2 regions of the Streptococcus intestinihominis genome follow, and region 2 is predicted to be linked to the other one. Evidence: predicted binding sites of a transcription regulator. Region 2 holds the regulator's gene; the other holds the start of a gene.
The links. The regulator Rex, encoded in region 2, represses fermentation and respiration genes when NADH is low (regulators of the CRP and FNR family bind a similar motif). The targets are predictions, from matches to a motif close to TTGTGAANTANTTCACAA.
Positions count from the first base shown of each region.

Region 1: a site for Rex is predicted at 2,568-2,585, ahead of adhP (alcohol dehydrogenase AdhP). Genes of this name have one in related genera too.

Region 1 covers NZ_JBKQBL010000007.1:16,151-22,601, forward strand. Annotated here, with positions in the region: partial or broken gene ACLOR3_RS09555 (PTS sugar transporter subunit IIC) at 1-69, opposite strand, end outside; gene ACLOR3_RS09560 (PTS sugar transporter subunit IIB) at 97-1,086, opposite strand; gene adhP (alcohol dehydrogenase AdhP) at 1,434-2,456, opposite strand; gene ACLOR3_RS09570 (Cof-type HAD-IIB family hydrolase) at 2,744-3,556, opposite strand; gene ACLOR3_RS09575 (NCS2 family permease) at 3,811-5,232, shown strand; gene tsaE (tRNA (adenosine(37)-N6)-threonylcarbamoyltransferase complex ATPase subunit type 1 TsaE) at 5,354-5,803, shown strand; gene ACLOR3_RS09585 (GNAT family N-acetyltransferase) at 5,806-6,339, shown strand; partial or broken gene ACLOR3_RS09590 (LCP family protein) at 6,336-6,451, shown strand, end outside.
Region 2 covers NZ_JBKQBL010000002.1:195,500-202,950, forward strand. Annotated here, with positions in the region: gene ACLOR3_RS04270 (NAD kinase) at 1-702, opposite strand, end outside; gene yjbM (GTP diphosphokinase) at 686-1,357, opposite strand; gene ACLOR3_RS04280 (CYTH domain-containing protein) at 1,453-2,019, shown strand; gene ACLOR3_RS04285 (ribose-phosphate diphosphokinase) at 2,082-3,038, shown strand; gene ACLOR3_RS04290 (cysteine desulfurase family protein) at 3,048-4,175, shown strand; gene ACLOR3_RS04295 (DUF1831 domain-containing protein) at 4,165-4,512, shown strand; gene ACLOR3_RS04300 (DUF4649 family protein) at 4,512-4,748, shown strand; gene ACLOR3_RS04305 (redox-sensing transcriptional repressor Rex) at 4,841-5,485, shown strand; gene radC (RadC family protein) at 5,674-6,357, opposite strand; gene ACLOR3_RS04315 (porphobilinogen deaminase) at 6,418-6,696, opposite strand; gene ACLOR3_RS04320 (class A sortase) at 7,174-7,451, opposite strand, start outside.

The DNA of each region.
Region 1 (6,451 bases), on a different contig from region 2:
GTCAAGGATACCTTCAAGACCTGCTAAGAAGGCAACAACGACCACTAATACCATAGAAATAATAGACATGTTTAAAATCCTTTCGTAAGTAATCGATTATTGAACGTTAGCTTTGTTAATTAAGTCAAACAAATCTTTCTTAGAGTCATTTGGCACTTTACGGACATCAAATTCTACTCCAAGATCACGCATTTTTTCAAATGTAGCCACGTCATCTTTATCCATTGACAACACATTGTTAACCATGGTTTTACCAGTTGAGTGGGCCATTGAACCAACGTTCAAGGTTTTAATCGGAACACCACCTTCGATGGCGCGAAGAGCATCTTGAGGTGTTTCAAATAAGATCAAAGCATGTGTTTCACCAAAGCGTGGATCTTTTGCAACGTCGATCAATTTTTGAATTGGGACAACGTTTGCTTTCACACCATTCGGTGCTGCTTGCTTGATCAACTCCTTACGGAGCTCATCTTTGGCAACTGAGTCTGAAGCTACGATAATTCGATCCGCTTTTGAATCAGGTGTCCAAGCAGTTGCGACTTGTCCGTGAAGTAGACGAGTATCTAAGCGGGCAAGATTAATCTTGAGTTTTCCGTCACCGATCACTGTTCCTTCTGGAATAGCGGCTTGGGCAACAGGAGTAGCTGAAGCAGTGCTTGCTTCTTCGACAGGATTCAATTCTTCTGGAAGAGCTTTGATTCCATCTTTAGATTCTTTGATGATGTTTGCAGCAACTTGATCAACGCCAGCAGTTGCATCCATCAAACGCTCAGTATAAGCTTGAATCAACATCGGAAGGTTCAATCCTGTGATAATCGCAAATTTACGATCTGGATTTTCTCCCATAACGCGACTCGCTTGGTTAAATGGAGAACCACTCCAAAGGTCAGCCAAAACCAAGATTTCATCTTCTGCATCAAATGCGGCAACAGCAACATTGAATTTAGCATAGAGATCATCTGGGCCTTCACTTGGCATGAACGTAACCACTTGAACTTTCTCTTGATCCCCGAAGATCATCGAGCCGGATTGGTGGATTCCAGCTGCAAATTCACCGTGGCTAGCAATAATGATACCAATACTCATTATTGACATTCCTCCTTATAAAATTCGTTTGACTTTCAGTTTAAGAAAACTTTAAGCTTATCTATTATAAAACGTTTTCATGATAAAGTCAATTTTTCAGTACTAAATTAAAGGAAAAAGAGAGGTCTTGATATATTAAATTGTTAACATCTATATCTAGCTGTTAAATTCGAAAATCCTTTGGAATTCCTTGACAAGAGGGGAATGAAGGGGATTCTATGTTTTCTGAAAAGAGTAGTAGTAGGTTCTAATAGGTAAAATAAAAATATAGCAACCCCTTGCAGGTCCTGTTTGTGAGAAACTAAAAAAGACCAGCCCATTTGGGCTGGTCTAATAGGTTGAGTTGATTAGTTGGTGAAGTCAAGTACCATACGTCCTTGAATGGTTCCGGCTTCCATTTCGTCAAAGACTTTGACAGCATCTTCTACTGGACGTTTTTGAACGACTGGAACGACCAAGCCTTCTGCTCCAAATTGGAAGGCTTCTTCCAAGTCTTTACGAGTTCCTACAAGAGAACCGATGACTTGGATACCATCTAATACTGTTTTTACAATGCTGAGGTCCATCATTTCAGAAGGAAGACCAACTGCGATCACGCGGCCACCTGCACGAACAGAATCTACTGCTTGGTTGAAAGCTACTTTAGAAACGGCTGTTACGACAGCAGAGTGAGCTCCACCATTTGTTTTTTCTTTGATCAATCCTGGAACATCTTCGACTTCACGACCATTAATGACAAAGTCTGCCCCAACTTCTTTGGCCAATTCGAGTTTATCATTGTTGATATCAACAGCGATGACATGAGCGTTGAAGACTTTCTTGGCATATTGAACAGCCAAGTTACCCAAGCCACCAGCTCCATAGATAACGATCCATTGGCCTGGTTCAGCTTTGGCTTCTTTGATAGCTTTGTAGGTTGTAACACCGGCACAGGTAATAGAAGAAGCTTGGGCTGGATCTAATCCTTCTGGCACTTTCACTGCGTAGTCTGCAGTAACGATACATTGTTCAGCCATTCCTCCATCAACAGAGTAACCAGCATTTTTTACAGTACGGCAAAGGGTTTCGCGACCAGTTGTACAGTATTCACAAGTGCCACATCCTTCGAAGAACCAAGCAACACTGACGCGGTCACCAACTTTGAGGCTCTTGACATCTGGAGCAAGTTCTTTAACAATTCCGATTCCTTCATGTCCAAGAACACGGCCTGGAACTTTACCGAAGTCTCCGTGAGCAACGTGCAAGTCCGTGTGGCAGACACCACAGTATTCGATTTGAACAAGTGCTTCCCCTGTTTCCAATGGGCGCATCTCCTTGTTTGCAACGATTTCAACACCAGTACCTTCTGGATTTACAACAACAGCTTTCATAGTTTTCCTCCTCAAGAGCTTAGTTGGATTAGAGACGGTAATAAAACGAGAAGTAACATCACTTGAATCATTATCGTATGAAATGAGCTAGGCTCCTTTTTTATTTTTGTTATGTTAATTTTATCACAAACTTTATCAGTCAGCAAGCGTTTACATAGAAAATTTTCTGAAAATAAACTTAACCAGTTAAATTGTTTTCAGGAAAGGCCCCAATAAGGTTCCGTATGTTTGAGAAAACAAAAAGCTTGAATCCTTTCTTGTAAAAGGTGATTCAAGCGATTCTCTATTTATAGGAAGAGTTTTTCTAGTTGACGAGCAACGCCGTCCTGATCGTTTGTATACTCTGTTTGTTTATCGGCATAGGGGAGGAGGACAGGATTGGCGTTTTTCATTGCATAACCAGTTCCTGCGAAAGCCAACATGTCTGTATCGTTTTGTTCGTCTCCAAAGGCAATCAGATCTTTCTGATCAAGTCCGTAAGTCTCGAGGAGATAGTTGAGGGCAAAGGCCTTATTGACGCCTTTTGGAGCACATTCCAGAATGTTGAGGGGACCGCCCCAACTATTGATTTCCAACTCATGATGGTAGTAGTCACGCATTTCTTCGGCTAAAGCATACTTGTCTTCAGCGCGTGTTTGAAAGAGGATGGCGTTTGGGTTTTCGGTAACTTTACGAGCTTCGAATTTTGTTTTGGAGGAGATTTTAGAAACCCCAAATAAGGCGGGATCAATCGTATGGTGGTAGGTGTGGGTGACATAGAACTTATTGCGATACTCTCCTGCAATAAAGTCTGCCTGGATGTCATTTTCTCTCTCGACCATATCTAGGAGGTATTTTTTATCAAGGGTCATGGATAGTTCTTTCGACCATTTTTTATTTGGAATATGAGTGAGAGCGCCGTTAAAGTTAATCATGGGACTTTCCAATCCCAATTCCTTATAGATGTGATCTGCCATTCGATAGGGACGCCCAGTTGTAATAATGACCCGGTGACCTTGTTCACTGACTTTCTGGATGGTGTCAATCGTATAAGGCGATAATTTGCTTTCAGAATTTAATAAGGTGCCATCTAAATCGACAGCGATTAGTTTTTTATTCATAGGAAGATTCCTTTCATTTGTATGGTTTATCTTACTCTAAATGAGGAGTATAGAAGTGCCATATTTTAAGAAGAATGCTACCATTATACCAGATAAACAGGAAAATTTCAGTTTTTCGAATAGTAAATGCTGAGGCACAAAAGATTGTCCAGATGAATCTCTTGTAAAAGTGAATGATATTTGATAAAATATTTGTATTGTTCGTGATTGAGTTGCGAGCAGATTTATTTTTTTTTAAGGAGTTTATTGGAAAAATGGATAAGTTTTTCAAACTATCTGAACACGGAACGACGGTTCGTACAGAGGTATTAGCTGGTTTAACGACCTTCTTTGCCATGTCTTATATCTTATTTGTAAACCCTCAAATGCTCTCCCAAACAGGAATGCCTGCTCAAGGAGTATTTCTGGCAACCATTATTGGGTCAGTCGTTGGGACTCTTATGATGGCTTTCTACGCGAACCTGCCTTATGCCCAAGCACCAGGAATGGGCTTGAATGCCTTCTTTACCTTTACAGTGGTATTTGGGATGGGCTATTCTTGGAAAGAAGCCTTGGGAATGGTCTTTATTTGTGGATTGATTTCCTTGGTTATCACATTAACTAATGTTCGGAAAATGATTATTGAGTCAATTCCAAATGCTTTGCGTTCAGCTATTTCAGCTGGTATCGGAATTTTCTTGGCCTATGTTGGAATTAAAAATGCTGGCTTGTTGAAGTTTTCAATTGATCCGCATACCTATACGGTGGCAGGAGAAGGAGCTGACAAAGCGAATGCAGCGATTACAGCAAATTCTGCAGCGGTCCCAGGACTTGTTAGTTTCAATAGTCCGACAGTCCTTCTTGCCTTAGCTGGCTTAGCCATTACTGTTTTCTTTGTCATCAAGGGCATTAAAGGAGGAATTATTCTTTCTATCCTTACGACAACAATCCTCGCTATTGTGTTTGGCATTGTTGATCTTTCAACGATTGACTTTGGTAGTACCCATCTTGGAGCAGCCGTTAATGATCTTGGGAAAATTTTTGGTGCTGCACTTGGTTCAGAAGGATTAGGTTCTTTGATTACCAATACTTCTCGTCTTCCTGAAACCTTGATGGCCATCCTCGCTTTCTCATTGACAGATATCTTTGATACGATTGGTACCTTGATTGGAACTGGTGAAAAAGTTGGTATTGTTGCCACAAATGGTGAAAATCATCAATCCGCTAAATTGGATAAAGCCCTTTATTCAGACCTCGTAGCGACATCTGTTGGTGCTATTGCAGGTACTTCGAATGTGACGACTTATGTTGAGTCAGCTGCGGGTATCGGAGCTGGTGGACGGACTGGTTTGACAGCCCTTGTAGTAGCCCTCTGTTTTGCAGTGTCAAGTATTTTTAGTCCCCTTCTTGCTATTGTACCGACAGCAGCCACAGCACCGATTTTGATCATCGTTGGGATCATGATGTTGAGTAGCTTGAAAAACATCCATTGGGATGATATGGCAGAAGCTGTACCAGCCTTCTTCACCTCTATCTTTATGGGATTCAGTTATTCCATCACAAATGGAATTGCAGCAGGTTTTATTACTTATACAGTAACTAAACTTGTCAAAGGTGAAGCCAAAGAAGTTCACAGTATGATTTGGATTTTAGATGCCTTGTTCATCTTGAACTTTATCAGTATGGCCTTGCACTAGAATGAACATAGAAGAAAGCTTGGACAAATCGTCCAAGCTTTTTTGATTGTCTCAGGTGAGGCCGAAGGTGATCGACTAAAAATAGTGAGCAAGAATCAATTATTTTTGGTATAATGGAGCAATGAAAAGTCAAAATGAACAAGAGTTGATTGCACTTGGAAAACAGTTGGGTCAACGATTAGAAAAACAGGATGTCGTGATTCTGACGGGAGATCTGGGGGCAGGGAAAACAACCTTTACAAAAGGCCTTGCTCAAGGGTTGGATATTCGTCAGATGATCAAAAGTCCCACTTATACTATCGTGAGAGAATATGAAGGCCGCTTGCCCTTGTATCACCTGGATGTCTATCGTATTGGAGATGATCCAGATTCGATTGATTTGGATGACTTTTTATTTGGTGAAGGGGTGACCGTTATTGAGTGGGGAGAATTGCTAGAGACCAGTCTTCCTGCTGGATATTTAAAGGTTGAACTGCTCAAGGACGGCGACGGACGTGAGATACGCTTGTCAGCTGTCGGTGAACGTGCAGAACAATTAAAGGACTCATTTCTAACTTCTGTAGGAGCTTGAAGATGGAACAGGTATTGGATCTCTTTTTAAAAGAGGCTGAGGCTTCGGATGCAGAGCGTTTACTCGACTTTTTTAAAGCTGTAGCGACTGAATCTGAGTTCATGACCTTGGCTCCAGAAGGGCTTGGGATGACCAAGCAAGAGTTGGAAATATTTGCTGAAACACAAGCACAAACAGGCAATCAATTATGTCTCTTATTATACTTGGGTGAGGATCTGGTAGGTGTCTTAAATATTGCAGCGGATCAAAACAGAGCCTTGCGCCATATTGGAGATGTCTTTATCGTTGTTCGGAAGGCCTATTGGAATAAAGGCTTGGGTCGTATTCTTCTAGAAGAAGGAATCGCATGGGCAGAAGGTACCAACCTCCTTCGGAAGTTAGACCTCAGTGTCCAAGTTCGAAATGAACGGGCCATCCATCTCTACCAAACGCTAGGATTTGAAATTGAAGGTCTCCGCAAGAGAGGCGTATACAAGGAAGGGGAATATCTGGATGTTTACCTAATGGGCAAACTGATAGATGGACAGAATCAATGATTAAAAAAATTCTATTAATGTTTTTTAGTTTGTTAGCTGTAACGACAATCGGTCTTGGAGCCTATGGGCTGACCATCCTCAATCAGTCAACAAACACGTTGAGTAAGACCTT
Region 2 (7,451 bases):
ATTTCGATAGGAATAGGTTGAATTATCAACAGAGAGAATGTGAAAACCTGGCCGGCTAGGAGTGATTTCAATCTTATCTTTTTTGGGAACAATAATCGATGACCCCAAAGTTCGATAGACACGATTATTCAGACTAGCGATTTCAGCAATCTGAAGCGCTTCAATCGTCGGGTGAAGAACAGCTCCTCCCAAAGATTTGTTATAAGCTGTGCTACCTGTAGGGGTCGAAACCGTAATGCCATCCCCTCTGAATCGCTCAAAATGAACGCCATTGATGGTTAAATCAGCCACCATGGTTCGATCGCTGCGTTTGATTGTCGCTTCGTTAAGGGCTCGCATAATCTTCGTATCCCCATTATCAAAGGTCACTTTGACATTAAGGATTGGGTAAGATACCTTGGCACCTGTATCGAACTTGAGATTTTCTACCAACTTGTCAATCTCATCATCTAAATAGTCCGTATAAAATCCAAGATGCCCCGTATGCACTCCAACAAAACGAACCCGATCTAATTGACTCTCGTACTTATGAAAAGCCGAGAGCAACATACCATCCCCACCGATAGAGATCACGATATCCGGATGCTTCTCAGTTAAGATAAAATTATTCTTTTTTAATTTATAACGAAGTTGTTGAAAAACCTCTTCGCTCTGGCGTTTTCGATTCCGAATAATCGAAACCTTTTTACCTGTAGTCCTCATCTGTATCATCACTATTTCCGACGCCATCGTTTAATTTACGATGCATTGGATCAAAAAGAGCTTGCGCCTCCTGAATGGCATCACGAATGGCACCCATTTCCTCATCGAGTTGATAAGCCAAATTCGCGGTGACTTCAAGACGCTTCTTAATCTCGTCCGGAAAATCTCCTTTATATTTGTAATTTAATGAGTGTTCAATGGTGGCCCAGAAATTCATAGACAAAGTACGAATCTGAATCTCTGCCAAAATCGTTTCATAGCCATTAATGGTATCTACTGGATACTCTACCACTACATGATAGCTTCGATACCCACTTGATTTCTTGTGACGAATATAGTCTCTTTCTTGAACCACGCGCATATCCTGACGCTTCCGCAAGACTTCTAGGACTTCGTCTACGTCATCTACAAATTGAACCATGATCCTCAGACCAGCAATATCTTGCATATCTTGAGCCAGGTTCTCTTCAGATATACTTCTGCGTTCCATCTTTTCGAAAATACTCTCAATCGGCTTCACACGACCGGTCACAAACTCGATTGGGGAATGCTTTTGTTGTTTGCGATACTGCTTTCTTATCCCACGAAGTTTAATCTTCAACTCCCCAACTGCTTGGATATAGGGATCTAAAAAATTTTCCCAATCAATCGCCATTGAATCACCTTGTCATCTCAAAGTTTTTTGTATAAAATAAACACATCTATTATTATATCATAAAGAGCTTGCAAACGAAAGAAAAGGACGTAGCTATGAATCATTTAGAAATTGAATTTAAAACCTTACTAACCAAAGAAGAGTACCATTCTCTAGAAGACTTTTTCAAGGACCAACCTCCTATCCGACAAACCAATCACTATATTGACACGCCCGACCAAGCTATCCGGAATCATCGGATGGCCTTGCGAATTCGTACCTTAGCTGATCGGGCTGAGCTAACCCTTAAAGTACCGCAAGATGCGGGACATTTTGAATACAATCAAGCCCTTACTTTTGAACAAGTAGAAGCCTTTCTCTCCAAGAAGAAACTCCCTCAAGGTGAGATTGCCAGCTTTCTCACTGCTTTAGACATTCCTCTAACTTCCTTAGATGTCTGGGGAAGTCTAGAAACAGAGAGACGGGAGAAAAGAATCCCTAAAGGATTATTAGCTTTTGACCGTAGTCGCTATAACTCTATCGAGGACTATGAGTTGGAGATGGAGGTAGATGACGCCTCAGATGAAACTTATTTTCACGAATTTCTCAAGGAAAAACAAATTGAATACAAGCCAGCAAAAAGTAAAGTAGCAAGATTGGCTCAAAGTTTGCTAAAAAGCTGAAATTACTGAATTTTTTTGCTAAAATAAGACTAGACAAAAATATCTAAATGAGGATCAAACACATGTCAGAAAAAAACAATATGAAGCTCTTCGCACTCAACTCCAACCAAGAAATTGCACAAAAAATTTCGGAAGTTGCTGGCATCCCACTCGGAAAGCTTTCTTCACGTCAATTCTCAGATGGTGAAATCCAAATTAATATCGAAGAAAGTGTGCGTGGATATGATATTTACATCATCCAATCTACTAGCTTCCCAGTGAACAATCACTTAATGGAATTGTTAATCATGGTAGATGCTTGCCAACGAGCAAGTGCCCATACCGTAAACGTGGTCCTTCCATACTTTGGGTATGCTCGTCAAGACCGCACTGCTGCTCCTCGCGAACCAATTACAGCAAAATTAGTTGCCAACATGCTTGTCAAGGCAGGGGTAGACCGTGTTGTAACCCTCGATCTTCATGCGGTTCAAGTACAAGGCTTCTTCGATATCCCAGTAGACAACTTGTTCACGATTCCTCTATTTGCTGATCACTATATCAAACAAGGTTTAACCGGTTCAGATGTAGTGGTTGTCAGCCCTAAAAATTCTGGAGTGAAACGCGCACGCAATCTTGCAGAATATCTAGATGCCCCAATTGCTATCATCGACTACGCCCAAGACGATTCTAGCCGTGACGAGGGCTACATCATCGGGGATGTTAAAGGTAAAAAAGCAATCCTGATCGATGATATTCTAAATACAGGAAAAACCTTCTCTGAGGCTGCAAAAATTGTTCAACGCGACGGCGCCACTGAGATTTATGCCGTTTCTAGTCACGGACTTTTCGTTAAGGGAGCCGCAGACCTACTGGATCAAGCACCGATTAAAGAGATTTTGGTTACAGACTCTGTAGCAACCAAAGAACAAAAACCAAAAAATGTAAAATACATTACTGCAAGTGAATTGATTGGAGATGCTCTTGTTCGTATCCAAGAGCGAAAACCAGTTAGTCCACTCTTTGCATACCACAAGAAATAAGGTGATGGCGTGATTTATTTTGACAATGCGGCAACCACTCCCCTAAGCCCAGGAGTAATCAAGGTGATGACAGAAACGATGGAAACTAGTTTCGGAAATCCCTCTAGCCTCCACTCCCATGGTCGTCAAGCGAAAAAGATTCTTAGAGATGCTAGGGAAGGCGTTGCAACTTGTTTAAAGACCTCTAGTCAACAGATTATCTTCACTTCTGGCGGGACCGAAAGCAATAACACAGTTATAAAGGGCTACTGTCTCAAACATAGACAGCAAGGGAAGCATATTATTACCACGGCTATTGAGCACCATGCCGTTCTGGAACCAATTGAGTACTTGGTCCAAGAATATGGATTTGAAGTAACCATCATTCAACCGGTCGATCAAAAGATTCGACCTGAAGATATTCGAGCTGCACTTCGTCCCGATACAATTTTAGTATCTACCATGTATGCCAACAACGAAACGGGTGATCTCTTGCCTATCAAGGACATTTCAGACCTTTTAAAAGACCATCCTGCTGCTTTTCATGTCGATGCAGTTCAAGCCGTTGGTAAACTTGCTGTAGCCCCTGAAGAGCTAGGAGTTGATTTTCTAACCGCATCGGCCCATAAATTTCACGGACCTAAGGGAGTTGGTTTTCTCTATGCTAAAAAGCCTGACTTCTTCAATCTCTTACACGGAGGTGACCAAGAAGACAAGCGTCGAGCTAGTACAGAGAACTTGATTTCAATTGCAGGAATGGCTCAAGCCCTCAAAGAAGCAACTGATCAGTTAGACGCAAATTATCAGTATATTCAGCGCTTATCTGATCGTATCCTAACTGGCCTAGAAGATTTAGATTTCTATCTGAATAGCACAGACTCCAAACTTCCTCATGTCTTGAACATTGGCTTTCCTGGTATCAGCAATGATATCCTACTGCTACGTTTAGATATGGCGGGAATTTCAGTCTCAACTGGCTCTGCTTGTACTGCGGGGACTGTTCAGCCAAGTCATGTCCTTGCAGCTTATTACGGCGAAGATTCACCCCGCTTGAAGGAATCTATTCGCATTAGTTTATCCGAATTCAATACGACTGCTGAGGTCGATACTTTTATAACAACTATACACAAAATTTTAGGAGAATTACATGGCATTTGAAACATCTGTCTCATTACCAAACTGCGATTACACATACGCAATCCATCCAAATATTAAAAAATATACCCTACGCGACAATACCTTTGCACAAACAAAGGTCGGGAACTACGAATTAAATCGTTTGTTAGAAGCTATTCCAAATAGCGGAGATGGCTTTAAGTTAAAAATTATCATCAATAAGGATTTAACAGGATTTAAAATTAACATTACTGACAAGTCAGGCCTTCGTTTGGTAAATATTTTTAAAAACCCAGAAAACAAGATTATCCAACAAAAATTCTACTTCCTCATGGACAGTTTAGTTGAACGTGAAATCTTTGAAAGGATTGAAAACTAATGACCAATGGTCCTGTAGTCCTCACCTATTTGGATGCATACCAAAAAGAACGTCAGGTTAGCTACGATAACATCGATCACTGTCTATTAGCCTTCTCAGGCTGTGTGACCATTCCAGATTCCTATCAGGTTGTTTCTGTTACCTACAAGGAGCATACCTTACCTTTCACTGGAAAAATCGGTGACTTTTATCGCTATCTGATTCAGTTCGATCAGAGTTTAAGAAATTCCAATTAACAAAGAAAACACCATTTTGGTGTTTTTTTAGTAGAAGATAGTTGCTTTTTTCACAAACTTTTTATACAATAGATTTGAAAGGTTGTGATATTGTGAAACAAGATAAGACTAATCCAATTCCTCGTGCTACTGCCAAACGACTCTCCTTGTATTACCGCATTTTTAAACGCTTTAATGCAGAGAAAATCGAGCGAGCAAATTCAAAACAGATTGCTGAAGCCATCGGGATTGATTCCGCAACTGTTCGTCGAGACTTCTCCTACTTTGGAGAGCTTGGACGACGTGGTTTTGGTTATGATGTCAAAAAGTTAATGAACTTCTTTGCCGATCTCTTGAATGATAACTCCATCACCAATGTTGCTATCGTCGGGATTGGAAATATGGGGAGTGCCCTTCTTCACTATCGCTTCCATGAGCGAAACAAAATGAAAATTGTCATGGCATTTGATACGGATGATCATGAGTTAGTCGGCACTAAAAGTAAAGATGGTATACCGATTTACGGGATCTCCACACTAAAAGAAAAACTTGAGGGACAAGAGATTCAAACAGCCATTTTAACCGTTCCAAGTGTAAAATCTCAAGAAGTTGCAGATTTATTAGTTGAAGCTGGTATCAAGGGAATCCTTAGCTTTTCTCCCGTACACTTAACAGTTCCAAAAGATGTGGTAGTCCAATATGTCGACCTAACCAGTGAACTGCAAACCCTTCTCTACTTTATGCGTAAAAATTCATGATAAGCAAAGAGGCTGGGACAAAAGTCCTAGCCTCTCAATTGTCTTTGGATGATCGAGCAAGACGCAGTGGTTGAGTGGGCTCTACTACGCTGATTTCATCAGCTTTTACAGCCCTACTCAACTGTGCGGAGGTGGGATGACGAAATCGAATTCTAACGAATTACCGATTTCTGTCCCACTCTCTTTTTCTATACCAATAAATCTGTTTCTTCCCGATAGCTATAGTAATCATCAGTTGAGACAATCAGATGGTCCAGAAAAACAATTCCTAGACAATTGCAGGCTTCAATCATTTGTTGGGTGACGCCATCATCATTCTTGCTGGGATGAATGATCCCGGACGGGTGGTTGTGAACCAAGATTAAGGATGTCGCCATATGCTTGATGGCATAGTGCAAAATTTCTCTCGGTTCTGCAATGCTACGATTGACTGTTCCGATAAAGATCACTTGCTGATGGATAATTTGATTTTGGGTATTCAGATACAGGGCCAATAAATGTTCCTGTTTCTCATGGCCTATTTTTTGTTGCATCATTTTTGCCAGCTTCTGACTACTCATGATTTGTTCCGTTTCAATCACTTCAGAAGTCTGTATTCGTTTCCCTAGTTCAATAGCAGCTAACAGCTCAATGGCCTTAACTTTCCCAATTCCTGGAACTTCCTTTAACTCCTGAAAACTCATACTAGCCAGTTCTTTTAAACTCTTTAGTGAGCCCAGCAGGTCCTGAGCGATCTCGTAGACTGGTTTATTTTTGTTCCCCGTCCGTAATAAGATGGACAGCAATTCTTGATGACTGAGCTTATCAGGTCCTTCTGTTAGCAAACGTTCTCTAGGTAAGAGACCTGATTCTTGAAATACAATATGATACATAAAAAACCTCCTCAATTAATAATTCGCAATTGAGGAGGAAAAAGGACGATTCTGTATAAATTAAATTGGACAAACTACTTCTCTTAAGTTTTCAAGAATTCGAGTTTCTTCATTTGAGAAGTTAATTTTATAGCACTCTTGCACTTGTTCCAAAGACGCAAGAAATTGACGAATTTCGTATCGAATTAAGTGTTCTTGATCATCAGGAAGGTTTTCAATGGTTTCGAAGACCTGTTCAACTTCGTAGATACCCTTGGTAATGAGACCTGTTTTGGGGAAATCATTGACCAGTAAGCCATAGAAGTTTCTTAACAAAGTATAGATATCTTCTGTGCACATTTGGTTCCTCCAAGTTTCTTTCTATCACTCTTCTATTATAAAATAGAAAGCATGCAAAAATATGTCAGTCAGGTAACATTTTATGACTATCCTCTTACAAGTTGGCAGAAAATTAACAGAAAAAAAGGGGGCAGGGACCTCTTTTCAGATTGAAAACAAAGTAATTTAAAAAACTTTCCTTATGTGAGTACGGACGTCAGCGAACTTCGTAGAAGTTCCGTGACTAATTATTGAGTCTCTTCGCTCTTTAATTTCTTGGCTCAGGCTAAAACAGTTCCCCAAACTGTTTTACTCTCAATAATTCCGAGTGCCTGAATTAACAGTGTTTCAGGCACTTTTCTCACAGCGGAAAGTTTTGCTTCTTCTTAAATGAGTAAAAATAAAAGTCATTTTTTGAAAATCATCAAGCTGTTTTATGTAACATAACAATTTGTCTACATTAAAAAAAGAGGTCAAGGACCTCTCTTTTTAAGTTGATTATAATTGCATTTGATTATAAGATTTTGTGAAAGCTTCCAGTATATCATTTGGTGCTTTTGAGTAATCTACTGAAGTTTCCAAAGTACCTTTTACAATCGTACGATAAGTTGCTGCGGCATCCTCACAGGTCACCAAGGTGATTTCATTTACCCCTTCACGATCTGCAATGACATCGACCCGATCTGGTGTCACTGTCTCAACAGAATTGATGACATAGGTATACACCTTTTCCTTATCAGTGATATAGATTTTCATTCCAGCTTTGGCATGTTCTA